Regions from separate parts of the Corynebacterium incognitum genome, predicted to be linked through region 1. Evidence: predicted binding sites of a transcription regulator. Region 1 holds the regulator's gene; the other holds the start of a gene.

Region 1 (7,347 bases):
CAGCGTCACGACCTCGCGCAACTTCGACCGGTGGTGGAAGAAAAAACACCGCGACGCACCAGACTTCCTCGACTTCGACCCCGCCGCCCTGGTGGAGGATTCCTCTGCCACCGAAGCCGGCGAGGCCTTCCCCGACGCGGTGACTCGCGGTTCAATGCGCTACGAGCTGCAGTATGCGTTTTCCCCTGGCGACCCACACGACGGTGTTACGGTCCTCATCCCACTGCCGATGTTGGCTGGCTTTGATGAGGAAGGCTGGGATTGGCTCGTACCGGGTCTGCGCGAAGAACTGGTCACTGAACTGATCCGCACTTTGCCCAAACACTTGCGCCGTTCCCTGGTACCGGCGCCACAGTTTGCGCAGGCGGCTTTGCCCAAGCTGATTCCCTATTCTGGTTCCATCACGCAGCAGCTTGCTGACGTCCTGCGTTCGCTCGGCGGCAGCGGCGTCAATGCCTCAGATTTTGATCTGGCAAAACTGCCTCCCCATCTCCGCATGAATTTCGCGGCTATCAATAAAAAGGGCAAGATCGTCGACGCCGACCGCGACATCGCTCAGCTACGAGCGCGCCAGGCCGGGTCGATCTCGTCCTCGGTGTCCAAAGCCGTGCGCCGCTCCAGCGGCGCCACCACCACTGCGACTGCCACCGAATGGACGCAGGACACGCTTGGCTCCGTCGAGGAGACTGTCACAACCAAGGTGGATGGCCACGCCATCACCGCCTATCCCGGCCTCGAAGTGACGCCGCAAGGAATCGCAAAACGGATCTTCCCGACCAAGGCGGCCGCTGACGCCTCTTTGTTTAGCGCTAACCTCACCTTGCTGCTCAAGGACACATCTGTCTCCGCAAAACAGATGACCAATGGCTTGCCCCTGCAGCAGCGCGTCGCGGTGGACCATTATCCGCACGGCGGGGCTGCCGGGTTAGTCACTGATGCCAAGGTGGCCGCCATCCGCGATGAGATGGTCGGCGCAGGCGGGCCGGCCCGCAGCCCGGAGGACTTCGAACTCCTCAAAGCGAAGGTCAAGCCCACAGTCCCAACCCAGGTACGCAACACGGTGGTGACTTTGGCACCTGCCCTCGTCACCTACGCCAACTTGCACAAAGAGCTGGCCTCATGGGAAGGGCCAGCCATTGAGGACATGCAGCGCCAACTAGAGTTCCTGCTGCCTAAGAACGCTGTCACTGTCCACGGTGTACGACACCTCAAGCATCTTCCGCGCTATCTGCAGGCGATGGAGATCCGCCTTCAGGAGATGAACCACGACCCGGATAAGGACGCGGACCGCCAGGACATGGTGGGCGAAGCCTACGCGCTCCTCAACAACCGCCTGCGCCAACTGCCCGCCGGGGCGGAGCAGTCACGTGAGGTCAAAGACATTAGATGGATGATAGAGGAATTGCGCGTCAGCCTCTTCGCACAACGGCTGGGCACAGCACACCCGGTGTCCCTGCGACGCATCGACAAGGCCGTAGCGAAGCTGGGCCGTTAGGCCCCTTCGCGGGCGCGGCGACGCATGAGACGAATCTCTGACTCGAAATCCTCCGCGCTGTCGAAGGACTTGTACACCGACGCGAAGCGCAGATAAGCCACCTCGTCGAGCTCGCGCAGCGGCTCCAAAATGGCTAACCCGATCTCATTCGCATTGACCTGGGAGCTGCCGTGGCTTCGCACTGTCTCCTCGACCTCTTGGGCAAGACGCTTCAACGCGTCATCACTGACCTCGCGCCCTTGGCACGCGCGACGTACGCCTCGGATCAGTTTGTCCCGGCTAAATGGCTCAGCAAGCCCGTTACGCTTCACAACCAACAAGACGGCCTTCTCCACGGTGGTAAACCGGCCTTTGCACGACGAGCATTCGCGTCGGCGCCGAATGGCCGCACCGCCGTCCGCCATGCGGGAGTCAATTACTCGCGACTGCTGGTGGTGACAAAACGGGCAATACAATCCAGGGCCTTCCTCAACTCGTGGAGTCCATTATGACCTTTATTCTAGCCCGCGCCCTGGAAGGGCATTAACGACCCACCAGGCTAGTCGAACGGTTTAACGCACTGAAGACGAGTACTCAACTACGGCGGCAGTATCGCGGCTCACCTGAGACTGCGGAGCAGGTGAATCCGAGACGCTCTGTCCGGCGATGAGCGTACCTACGAACACAGCGAAACCGAACACAGCACCTAGTGCGATGTCCTGGCGACGAGAGCCTCGGGATTCGACTTCGTTCGCCCGATCTGTGGGCCGCAGGCCCCTCACAGCACCGTCCGACCGTTCGAAAGGCGTGGCTCGTTCCAGCGGGACCGTCCGAATGGAAGCGGCCAGATAGCTACGCCGCACGCGTGGAACACTAGGCTCCTCGTAGTCCCAGACTGCTGCAGCTGGCACTACGTTGGCAGCGTTGGAAGCTGCATAGTTGCGGTTACGAACTGGATTGATGGCGATGGTCATTGTTAGTCCTTTCATTGAATGTGTGCTCATAATAACGTCGGTGTAAGACAAAGAATTCCACATCGTTCGAATCTGTAGAGCACATGTTCGATTTCGTTTCTACGTTCGATTTATAGCAACCCCTCGAACATTTGTCCAGTTTTCCGCGCGCCCACTCGAACAAACAGGCGCACTATGCTAAAAAGTAGTTAAGTGTTCGAATCCGCTTGGTCGAACCTCACCTACGCGACAACCAGCCACACCAGCAACCAACATTGTTGAAATACTGAAGCTTTGGAGAATGCAATGACCCCACCTACTCAACCGCGCGAAGGCAAGCCTGACGTCAAGTCACTGTCCGCGCGCCAGCGCCGAATCCTTGAAGTCATCCGAGACGCCGTGGTGTTACGCGGCTATCCGCCGAGCATCCGCGAGATCGGCGACGCCGCCGGCCTGCAGTCCACCTCATCAGTGGCGTACCAGCTCAAGCAGCTGGAGGAAAAGGGCTTCCTGCGCCGAGATCCCAATAAGCCCCGCGCCGTGGATGTGCGCGATTTCAATCCAGACGAGGGCGCACGCCGCAAGCCCGGACCGCAGAGCAAGCGAGAAATAGAAGCTGCGATGCCTGAGGAAGCAAGCTCGGCAACGCTCATTCCGGTGGTGGGCCGCATTGCCGCGGGCTCCCCCATCACGGCCGAGGAAAACGTCGACTCTTACTACCCGCTCCCCGCGGAAATTGTGGGCGACGGGGAGCTGTTCATGCTGCAGGTCGTCGGCGAATCGATGCGAGATGCCGGCATCCTTGACGGCGACTGGGTTATCGTGCGCTCCCAACCGGTGGCCGAAGAAGGCGAGTTCGTGGCCGCCCTGCTGGAGGGCTCCGAAGCTACCGTAAAGGAATTCCACAAGGACTCCTCCGGGGTATGGCTGCTTCCACACAACGAGGCCTTTGCCCCCATCAAGGGCGACGAAGCCGAAATCATGGGCAAGGTTGTTTCGGTAATGCGCAAGCTTTAGCTTCGGCCTACACCCCCGAGTGTGGCTAGCACTCGTCCCACCAGTGAGGCGCCCGACTTCCCACTTCATGGAAGCGGGCGCCTTGTGAGCTGCGACAATGTTGCCGAAGCAGGCCACTTCCGCCGTGTGAACATCACACGGCGCGTGTGAACTTTGTAGCCGAAGGAAGTTACCAGTGCCGCCAGGCAAAGTTTCTGAGAAACTATAAATATTGAAGTTTCCCATTACCTAAGGAGTTGCTGATGTACGCCGATGAGCGGAGGCGCCAGATTGCTTCGTTGACTGCAGTTGAGGGGCGCGTCAATGTCTCCGAATTGGCCCGGCACTTCGACGTCACTCCGGAGACGATCCGTCGCGACCTCGCTGCGTTGGATGACTCCGGCATGCTGCACCGCGTGCACGGCGGCGCCGTGGCGGCACAAAATTTCCACACAGCCGAGGAAGCCCTGGACGCCCGCCTCCGCTCCGCACCGCAGGCCAAGGCCGCCATCGCGGAAGCCGCGCTATCATTCCTTCCGGAGGCTGGCGGCAGCATCTTCCTCGACGCGGGCTCCACAGTCCACTCTTTTGCCAGCCTAATCCGGCTCAACAACGCGGCCTCTGGTTTGTCGGTGGTCTCTAATTCCCTACCGATCGCCCTGAGCCTGGCCAACGTGCCGGACACCACCGTGCAGCTGCTCGGCGGTACCGTGCGAGCGTTGACCCAGGCTGTTGTGGGCGACATCGCACTGCGGACGATGGCACTACTGCGGGCAGATGTTGCTTTCTTGGGTACCAACGCCATCACTTTGGACAACGGGCTGTCCACGGCCGATCCCCAAGAGGCAGCTATCAAGACGACGATGGTGACCAACGCCCGCAAAGTCGTGGTGCTATGTGACGCCACCAAACTAGGCAATGATTTCCTAGTCAATTTCGCGTCCCTTGATGATGTTGACGTCATCATCACCGACTCCACCGCACCTACGTCCTTCGTGCAGGAGCTGCGCGATAAGGGCATCGAGGTCGTCGTAGCTGATCCCCGAGCGGCCAGCTACACGATTTTGTCGGATCCAATATCTGTTCACACCATCGAGGCCCGACGGCTCCCCCGCTAGCCCGGGAAAGACACGAGGCCGGGGACGTGGTCCCCGGCCCTATTCTGTCCCGCACTTACCGTAAATGATGTGCTTCTCGCGCTGCTATTAAGCGTTCGCGAGCAGTTCGCGAACAGCAGTTCGGCCTTCCACGGCGCCAGCAGCGTCGCAGGCGACGCGTGCGGCTTCTTGGCACTGCTCAAGTGTAAGCTCAGAAAGCTGCGCACCCGCCGCCGCTACGGCGGACGAGGCAGCGGACAAAGAGTTTACCCCCAGTCCGGTGAGCACAGCCGCGAGCTGCGGATCGGCCGCGGCCTCACCGCACACGCCCACAGGCACATTGTGTTCACGGGCTACCTCACAGGTCCGCTGGATGAGTCGAAGGACCGCGGGCTGCCACGGGTCAGTGAGGTAAGCCAGGTGCGGGGACAACCGGTCCGCAGCCATGGTGTACTGCGTGAGGTCATTAGTGCCGATAGATACGAAGTCAAGGTGTGGCAAGATCTTCTCCGCCATCAGCGCCACGGCGGGCACTTCCACCATCGCACCAGCAGTTAGTCCGCGCTCGCGACACAAGCCCGCGAACCACTGTGCCTCATGGGCTGTAGCCACCATAGGAGCCATGACCCATGTCTGAGCGTCTGCGCCCCGCTTCTGTGCAGCGGCCGCGATCGCGTCGAGCTGGCGAGCAAGCAGCTCCTCGTTGTCGCGAGCAATGCGAAGTCCGCGCACGCCGAGTGCCGGGTTATCTTCTTCCTCCAGGGTCGCGTAGCTAATCGGCTTGTCAGACCCCGCGTCGAGCGTGCGAATGACCACCTTGGATTCCGGGAAAGCATCAAATACCTCGGAGTATACCGCGGCCTGCTCCTCCACTGTGGGCTCTTGCGATGCCGACAGGAAGGACATTTCTGTGCGGTAAAGGCCGATGCCCTCAGCCTGTGATTCTGCGGCGGTACGCGCGGCCTTGCCATCGGCGACGTTTGCGAGCAACTGGACGCGGTGCCCATCCTTTGTCTGCGCAGGGCCACGCCACTGAGCGATGCGTGCCGACGTCTCGCGGTATTCGGCGACCTTTGCTTCTGCGGCGGCCTCATCCGCCCCGACCACGATCTGCCCCGTGGCACCATCAACGAAAAGGGGCGTGCCTGCCTGCAGTTCCTCAAGCTCCAACCCGGCGGCTACAACGCACGGAATGTCTAGCTGGCGGGCGATGATAGCGGTATGGCTGGTAGGCCCACCCAAAACGGTGACCAAGGCCACGATATGGTCCTTGTCCAACGTCGCCGTATCGGCAGGCGCCAGGTCATCCGCCAACAACACCGCGGTGCCGTCCACCTGTGGCAGGCCGGGTTCTGGGGTGCCATTGAGCTCAGCAATGACGCGGTCGCGAACGTCCTTGAGGTCGGTGGTGCGTTCTGCCATCAGACCGCCCGCGGCCTCGAACATGGCGACAAACTTTTCCGTCGCCCGTACCGCAGCAAAGTCCGCAGGGTGTCCGGAATTGATATTCTTCTTCGCCTGCTTGAGCCAGCCGCGGTCTGTAGCCATCTTTGCAGTCGCCTCCAGCACCTGAGCGGCATCGCCTTCAGCACCCGCGGCCCGCCGTTTCAGCCGATCCGCGACCTCCTGGGCCGCGGCAGTAAAGCGTTCGTACTCCGCCTCACGGAGTTCCTCTGCGATGACACCGCCAGCCTGCGGGAGTTCAGGGCGTGGTCGTACCCACACGGCGTCGGCAAACGCATAACCCGCCACTACGCCGGTTCCGAGGATTTCTTGGGTGCCTGTAATGCTCATTGTTGTATGTCCTGACCTTGCAAAACTTGGGTGACAAATATGACAACACTCGAGGTTATCTGCGCTTATAGAATCTCTTCGACGGCAGCGTAGACTAAAACTCAGTGAACTAAACCGACCCTAGTAGGGCGCACGCGGTGCATACTAGCCCGTTGGTTTCGTACCACTTTACCCGCTAAAAATCCCAACAACAGACTTGGTGAGCAACGTCTATGATCTTAACCTTTACCCCGAACCCCAGCGTTGACGTCACACTGCGTCTGCCCTCCCCGTTGTTGCCGGGTGAGGTCAATCGCGCCGTCGAGGTACAGCGCGTCGCAGGTGGCAAGGGAGTGAATGTCACCCATGCCATCCATAAGGCGGGCAATGCGTCACTCGCGCTTGTACCCGCACGCCAGGATGATTCCTTTGTGGCTTTGATGAACCAGGCACGCATTCCTTACGAAATTGTGCCGATGGACAACATCATTCGGATCAACACCACCATCACCGATCCTTCCGGGGAAACGACCAAGGTCAATGGCCCAGGTTCACCGCTCAAGGATTCGCTACTGCTTCGTCTTGAGGCAACACTGTGCGTGTTGGCCCACGACGCGTCCTGGGTGGTGTTGGCGGGTTCCCTTCCTGCCGATGTCCCAACTGACTGGTACGTCACCATCATGAAGGCGCTGCGGGAAGAACTACCGGGAGTCAAGATTGCGCTCGATACTTCCGACGCCCCGTTGCAGGCGGTGGCTCAGCACTTGGACGACGTAGCCCCCAACGTCATGAAACCAAATACCGAAGAACTCGCGCAGCTGACCGGACTACACCGAGAAGAGCTGGAGGCAGCGGCGTCACGAAAGGATTTTGCCCCTCTCGCTGAAGCCGCACGGAAAGTCATTGCCCGCGGCGTGGAGGAACTGCTCATCACTTTAGGAGGAGACGGCGCGCTGTTGGTGACAGCGGACGCAGCGTGGTGGGCCTCCACCCCGGACGTGACCGTGCAATCCACCGTAGGCGCTGGCGATGCTTCGCTAGCGGGATACATCAT
Region 2 (7,347 bases), 1.1 Mb from region 1:
GTGGAAGACTCGGTGTACCCGCTGGTCATCCAGGCTGGCGGCGGATCGCCGCGTGACACGTTGTCCATCTTGGACCAGATGCTCGCCGGCGCGGGCGAACAGGGGCTGACCTACGAGCTGGCGCGGCCCTTGCTGGGCGTGACGGACCTGACGCTTCTCGACGACACCGTCGCCGCGCTCGCCGCGGGTGACAAGCCTGAGCTGTTCCGCATTGTGGATCGGGTGATTGAAGCGGGGCATGAGCCCAAGCGCTTCGCGGCGGACCTGCTCGACCGGATGCGCGACCTCATGGTGCTGCAGGCGGTGCCGAGCGCGTTCTCGGACGGCCTGGTGGACGCCCCGACGAACCGCGCGGAAGTGCTCGCGGCGCAGGCGCAGCAGTTCAGCGGCCCGCAGCTGACGCAGTATGCGTCCGTGGTGTCCGCGGAGATCCCGAACCTGCGCGGCGCGACGTCCCCGCGCCTGCTCCTGGAGGTGCTGTGCGCGCGGCTGTTGGTCTCCGCGCCGCCTGCGCCAGGGCCAGTGGGTGCGACGAACGCGGCGGCGGTGCCGGGCGCGCCGGGCCAGACGCAAGCCACGCAGCAGGCGCCACAAGGTGGCGTGTCCGGGGCCGCGGCGGCGGCTGCGAAGATCGCGGAGATGCAGGAGCGCCGGCGGGCGCAGGCGAAGCCGGAAGCTAAGGCCGAGCCGGAGCCGCAGCGTCAGCCTGCCCCGGAGCGCGAGCCGGAGCGTGAGACAGAGCGCCAGCTGGAGAGTGAGCCAGAGCGCACGTCGGAGCCGCAGGGGGCGTCGGAAAGCGCGGGCGACCTGGTGGAAACCCTGCGCAAGGACTGGGCGCAGGTGCGCGCGGACATTGGTGCGAAGAACAAGGTAGCGGCGATTATGCTCGCCGAGGCGCGAGTGCTGGGCATCAAGGATGGCACGCTGTACCTCGGGCACAACACGGGCGCGCTCGCGGAGCGGCTCAACGCGCCCGGGCACAATGACACCATTCGGAAGGTGCTCGAGGAGCGCTTCTCGACGTCCCTGCCCGTCCAGGTCACCGTGGGCACCGACCCGCAGGCCATGGGCTTTAGCCCCAAGAAGGCTCCGCAGACGTGGAACCCAGGGCAGCAGGCTCCGCAGGCCGCGCCGGCCGCGCCGCAGGCGGCACCGCGGGAGACGGCGGATGACGAACAGGAGCCTGAGAGTCCAGGTACTGACGATGGCTGGGGCGCCCCGCGAAAGATAGCGGGGACGGAGGAGCGCGCGCCGGAGACTGCGCCTGCTCCCGTGGTGCCGGAACGCCCTGCCAGTGCCTCTGCGAGTGGTGGGGCCCGGGCTGCAGCAGAGCGCGCGATGGCACTGGCACGCCAGCGCCAGGCGGAGCAAGCGACGCACTCATTCTCGGACGGGGTCCCGTTGCCACCGGAACCCGACGAGCCGGATATGCCGGACGTGCCGGTGGACGAACCTGCGGCGGCGCCAGTTGCGGCGCCGGTGGTTGAGGGGACGCCGGTCGCAAGGGCGTCGGAAAGCACTGCGAACTGGAATGAGGAAGAGGAGATGATGGCGGACGCGGCGCAGGAGCCTGGTGAGCGCGACCGCCGAAACTCTATGGAAGTGGCGATGGAGCTGCTGACCCAGGAGCTGGGCGCGCGGCGGCTGTAGGTGATGGTCGGTACACTTTAGGGGGATAAGATACCGACGAAAGGACACCCATGTCTCAGCCAGATATGAACGAACTTCTTGCCCAGGCCGCGCAGATGCAGGCAGACCTGCAGAAGGCGCAGGACGAAATCCTGGCCACCACCGTGGAGGGTACCGCGGGCAACGGCCTGGTGAAGGTCACCATGACCGGCGGCGCAGAAGTGAAGTCGATTGAGATTGACCCGCAGGTTGTGGATCCGGAGGATGTGGAGACGCTGCAGGACCTGGTTCTGGGTGCGTTCCAGGACGGCCATCAGAAGGCTGGTGACCTGGCGCAGCAGAAGCTGGGCCCGCTGTCCCAGGGCATGCAGGGTATGCCGGGAATGTAGTGATGTGAGGCCAGGCCGTGTGGGCCTGGCCTTTTCTTTTGCCATTGTGGGAGGAGAACGCATGTTTGGTTAATTTTGGGTTAAATGTGTTGCACAGTGTTGAGTTCGTACGCGTGTTTGATTATGTTGGTGAGTGAAGGTTGATACAGGTTTAGACGCCGGGGCGGGTGTCTGAGGTTCCATCGGGAAGGAGGGGCAATGTCCCTGCATGAACACGCGGCGCGCGTGACGGCTGCGCTCGTTGCTCTCGAACGTGCCTTCCGCGATGAATCTGCGACGATTGCGGAGCTGGAACCTATTGCGCTGCACCTGGAGGAAGCGATGGCCCTCAAGGCGGCCATTGACGCGCGCTTTGCCTGGCTGGCCGGGGAACAGGAGGCCGGCCGACGCAGGGGGACAACCTCTCCGCGTGACTATCTGATGCGCGTGCTGGGTATCTCCGGGCAGGAGGCTAGCCAACGCCTGCGGAGTGCGGAGACGTTGTATGGAGCGATTGCCCCGCGGGAGATCAAGGTGGCGGACTTCCTGGGCCAGGAAGACCCAGAAGCGGCAGTTCTGGAGGCGCAGCGCAAGGAACAGCGCCGCCAAGAGGAGGAGTGCCGTAAACAGGCCGAGGCGCGGCAGCTGGCGGCGCAGGTGGCTCTGGAAAAGCAGCGCGTTGTGGAGCAGGAGCTCAAGCGCCTGAATGAGCACTCCAACCCCGGCCGGGCTGCGCTGGGGGCGACGGCGCTGGCTGAGGCGAAGAAGCGTACCCCGGAGGACCTGCGGCAATGGGTCCGGCAGGCGGTGCGGGCGGCCAACAAGAATGGGCGAACGCCGGCGGGTAAGCGGGACCACCTCGCGGCGTATAAGAAGCGGGAGTTCTGGATGTCGCGCCCGGACTCGGATGGTGGCGTGAAGTTCGGTGGCTACTTGTCTGCCGGTGGCGCCGCGGTATTGTCGGCGGCGCTGGCGCCAGGGCGCAACGCGGGCGTGAACACGGACGCCGATCCGGCGGAGGACAGGCGGAGCCTGCCCCAGCGTCGAGCGGACCAGCTGGTGGCGCTGGCGCAGGAGTACGTGGACCGGCCGGAGCGCGTGCGCACTGGGCGGGCGAGCCTGGTGATCACTGGCACGGCTCGGGACTTTGCGGAGCTGGACGAAAACTCGAGGTTCCTGACTAACACGGGCCACGAGCTCAACTCGCTGGAGGTGCTCATCGCGGGCTGGCGCGGCACGGACTACGCACTGGTGATGAACGATGCAAAGAAGCTGCCGCTGGCTTTCGCGCAGCGGAAGCGGACGGCGACGTTCGAACAGCGTATGGTCTTGGCGGCGATGGAGCTGGTGTGCTCCTGCCCGGGCTGCGAGGTGCCGGCGGCGGAATGCGATGCGCACCATGTGCAGGCCTTTATTGCCGGCGGGCGGACGGATATAGAAAACCTGACGCTGTTATGTCGTAACCACCACACAGATAATAACGACAAAAGAGACGGCACCGGGGGACTGGGGCATTACGAGAGGGACCCGGGCACCGGGGTGGTGGGATGGCAACCGCCCGGCAATAACCCGCGGATGTATAACACGACGGTGATGCGAGAACGGGCGCCCGGGGCACGGGTGTTGGCGGAGGCGCGGCAGGTGCGGCGCGAGTTAGCGGTGCCGCCGGATACGGGGGCGGTTGAAGTGTGCTGTGTGGACGGCGGCAGTGGAGGTGCTTCGGGCGCCCAGGGGGAAACGCGGGCGCGCGTAAGCTAGGTGTGCGTTAGTGCGGGGGCGGTGCGTTAAGCTGCTAGGGATGGTCGCCTCGGAATGGATGGGGGCGGCGCGAGAAGTGGAATCGTGGGGTAGAAACGTGTTTGAAGGACCGCTGCAAGATCTCATCGATGAGTTCTCGAGGCTGCCCGGCGTGGGGCCGAAGAGCGCGCAGCGCATCGCGTTCCACGTGCTGCACATGGACCCAGAGGACGTGGACCGCCTGCAGAAAGCGCTGGGCGCGGTGCGCGACGGCGTGACGTTCTGCAGGATTTGCTACAACATCTCCCGCGGCAGCGTGTGCCGCGTGTGCGCGGATTCGGGACGCGACAAGACCACCATCTGCGTGGTGGAGGAGCCGAAGGACATCCAGGTTATCGAGCGGACGGGGGAGTACTCGGGCCGCTACCACGTTTTGGGTGGGGCGCTGGACCCACTGGCAAACGTGGGGCCGAAGGATTTGAATATCTCGTCGCTGTTGCAGCGCATCGGCGGAGTCTTGCCGGACCGCGAGTTGGCGGACTCGACGCCGGAGGCGCCACTGTACGACGACACCCCGGAGATCTCCGAAGTCATCTTGGCCACGGACCCGAACACGGAGGGCGAGGCCACGGCGGCGTACCTGGTGCGCCTGCTGCGGGACTTCCCGGACCTGAAAATTACTCGCCTGGCCTCCGGCATGCCGCTGGGTGGGGACCTGGAGTTCGTGGACGAGCTGACGCTCTCGCGCGCCCTGTCAGGCCGCCTGGCGGTCTAAGTTCTTAGCGCGCGTTGAGGCGCTCGAGCCGCAGCTTGTCGACGGCCGCGATGTCCAACGGTTCCAGGTCCTGCAGGCGCTTGCCGAGGGCCTTGGCGAGGAGGAGATCGGCCAGCTGGGGGTTGCGGGCCAGCACGGGGCCGTGCATGTAGGTGGCGATGACGCTGCCCTGCACGGCGCCCTCGGCGCTGCGCTGCTTGGTGGCGTCGGACGGATCAACGAGGTCGGCGGTGGCGGCCGTATCGGCGTTGCCGGTGCCCGTGGTCACCGTGCCCAGGGGCTGGGCCGTGGGACCCAAGATGGTGGCGCCCATGTGGTTTTCAAAGCCGGTCAGCGGCTCCGTCAGCTCAGCCGTGATGCCCTCCTTGGTGGGCTGGGTGGCCACCTCGCCGATGGCGCGCTCGGTGAGTGGGGTGGTGGTGGCGTCGATGAGCCCGACCCCGTCCACCACGCGGCCGGAGGCGCGGAAGGACTCGCCGAGCACCTGCAGGCCGGCGCAAATGGCCAGCACCGGGCGTCCCGCCAGCGCCGCGCGGGTGAGCCCGCCGTCCGTGATGAGGTGATCCGCCGCCAGGATCTGGGCGGTGTCCTCGCCGCCGCCGAGGGTGTAGACGTCGAGGTCGTCGGGGACGCCCTCGCCGAGCATGATGGGCTTGACCTCAGCGGCGATACCCCGCATGCGGGCGCGCTGGCGCAGCACGAGGGCGTTGCCGTCGTCGCCGTAGGTGCCCAGCACGTCAGGGAGCACGAGGCCGATGGTGAGCTTGTCAGTCATGGGTGTCTTAAGCCTCCTTGGCCTGTTCTTTAGCCAGCGCCTTCTTCAGATCCCGGAACGCGGTGTAATTGGCCAGTACCTCGATGCGGCCCTCCGGGCACGCCTTGATGGCATCCAGGGGGTTGGCGATGAGCTCGTGTTCAATGTCGGCGTACACCAGGCGCACCGCAAGGTCGGTGCCGCGCTCGCCGGCCGCCTTGACGGCCAGATCGCCGAAGTCTTCGAAGCGCACGTCCCACAGCCACGACATGTCCACGCCGTCGGCCACCTGCCCGTTCGTGGCGATGACCAGGCCGTCCGCGGTGCGGTCCACCATAGACAGCGCCTCTTGCCAGCCCGCCGGGTTCTTGGCCAGCAGCAGGCGGATCTGGCGGTTACCCCACTGCACAGTGGAGTAGCGGCCCGCGACGTCGTCGATGGCTTCGGTCGCCGCCAACGCCGAGTCCAGGTCCGCGCCGAAGGCTTCCACCGCCGCCGCCACCGCCTGCGCTGCGTTGCCGCGGTTCGCGCGGCCGGGCAGGGTGAGGTTGAGGTCGTGGTCGCCGTGCGGGGTGACCAGGCCGTCTTCGGTGACGGTCCAGGTGGGGGTGGGGCGGCGGAACTCGCGGCCGTCGGGAAGCTTCTTCACGGCGTACCAGTCAGTGGCCGTGCGCACCACGTGGCCGCCAGTGCGCGGGCACGACACCGAGTCGCCGAGCCACCCGGCGCCAGCCGAGACCCAGATGACGTTTTTGGCATCGTAGGCCACGGAGGTCATGAGGACGTCGTCGCAGTTGGCGATGACGGTCATGTCCGAGTTCGCCTCCACCGCGCCGCGCAGGGCCCGCTCAATCTTGTTGATCTCGCCCACGCGGTCCAGCTGATCGCGCGAGAGGTTGAGCAGAACCAAGGCCTGGGTGTTGAGCGCCTCGGCCACCTTGGGCACGTGCAGCTCGTCCACCTCCAGCACGAGGTGGGACGCGTCCGGGGAAGCCAGCAACGCGGAGATGAGGCCGGCGTCCATGTTGTCGCCGCCGTCGTTAGTCGCCACGGTGTAGCGCGAACGCATTGCTGCCGCCAGCATCCGGGTGGTGGTGGACTTGCCATTGGTGCCCGTGACTAGGACCGCCGGGCGGTTCTTGCCCACGTGCTCCATGATGTTCGGGTCGATGGCGGCCGCGACGAGCCCGCCGATCATTCCGCCCGCGCCCCGGCCCGTGGCCCGGGAGGCGGTGGTAGCGAGGGAGGCTGCGGTGGTGGCGGCGGTGGTGCGCAGCTTGCTCAGCGCACCGGGCAGTCTAAAACTCATGCCACCAGCGTAGTCCCGCCACCCGACTCACTGCAGGACCCCTGCCGGAGCGCCGGGATTTTCCCAGCAATTACCCGGCTAACTCTGGGTTTGGCTGCCCTGACCGCCCTGACCGCCTTGGCTGCGGTTGCTGCGGCGTCGCCTGCCCCCGCGGCGCCGGGATCGGCCCTTGGGCTTGGAATTCTGGTCCGGCTGGTGCTGGCTCGGTTGGGAAGACTGCGCAGCCTGGGGCGCTGCGGACTCGCCGGTCGAGTTGGGGTTGCGCTTGCGCCCACCCCGGCGCCGCGAGCGCTTCCGGTTACCCGACTTGCCCTGGTTGGTCGCGCCCTGGCCGCGGGAACGGCGCTCACGGTCGCGCTTGGCCTGCGCCGCCCGCGCTTCCTGCCGGGAGGCTTTCTCGGCGGCCAGGCGGTCGGCCTCGGGGTCCGCGTCCTCGATGGTGTCTAAGGCGGCGAGGAACTGTTCGTCGGTTAGCAAAGGGATGCCCTTGCGTGCCGCATGCATGGCCTTGCCGTGCCCGGCCTCGAGGTCGTTACACACCACCACGGAGGTCTCACGGGTGAGCTTTTCGGAATAGTTGAGTTCCTCGCGGATGATGCCCTCAATGATGATGTCCGGGTGGACCGTAATCTCCGGCGCGATCACCACCTCCATACCGCGCACCAGGTTGCCGCCTGGCTGCAGCTTGCCGGGGTTGTGGTGTACCCGCTCCGCGCGGGTGGCCTCCAGGCGCACGTGCGATCGCTGGAGGCCAAAGCGGTCTGCTGCCAGATCG

Evidence for each region. Region 1 encodes LexA, which represses DNA repair genes until DNA is damaged. Its sites were predicted from a motif close to CGAACANNTGTTCG; they were not measured.
Region 2: the regulator LexA is predicted to act here: its motif matches at 2,073-2,086, upstream of H0194_RS06490 (HNH endonuclease signature motif containing protein).

The regions. Positions count from the first base shown of each region.
Region 1 is NZ_CP059404.1:248,958-256,304, forward strand. Features, by position in the region: gene hrpA (ATP-dependent RNA helicase HrpA) at 1-1,495, shown strand, start outside; gene nrdR (transcriptional regulator NrdR) at 1,492-1,950, opposite strand; gene lexA (transcriptional repressor LexA) at 2,734-3,444, shown strand; gene H0194_RS01215 (DeoR/GlpR family DNA-binding transcription regulator) at 3,687-4,541, shown strand; gene ptsP (phosphoenolpyruvate--protein phosphotransferase) at 4,629-6,314, opposite strand; gene H0194_RS01225 (1-phosphofructokinase family hexose kinase) at 6,527-7,347, shown strand, end outside.
Region 2 is NZ_CP059404.1:1,398,449-1,405,795, forward strand. Features, by position in the region: gene H0194_RS06480 (DNA polymerase III subunit gamma and tau) at 1-1,650, shown strand, start outside; gene H0194_RS06485 (YbaB/EbfC family nucleoid-associated protein) at 1,701-2,018, shown strand; gene H0194_RS06490 (HNH endonuclease signature motif containing protein) at 2,217-3,755, shown strand; gene H0194_RS06495 (recombination mediator RecR) at 3,853-4,509, shown strand; gene H0194_RS06500 (type 1 glutamine amidotransferase) at 4,514-5,284, opposite strand; gene H0194_RS06505 (Mur ligase family protein) at 5,292-6,572, opposite strand; gene H0194_RS06510 (DNA polymerase III subunit epsilon) at 6,651-7,347, opposite strand, start outside.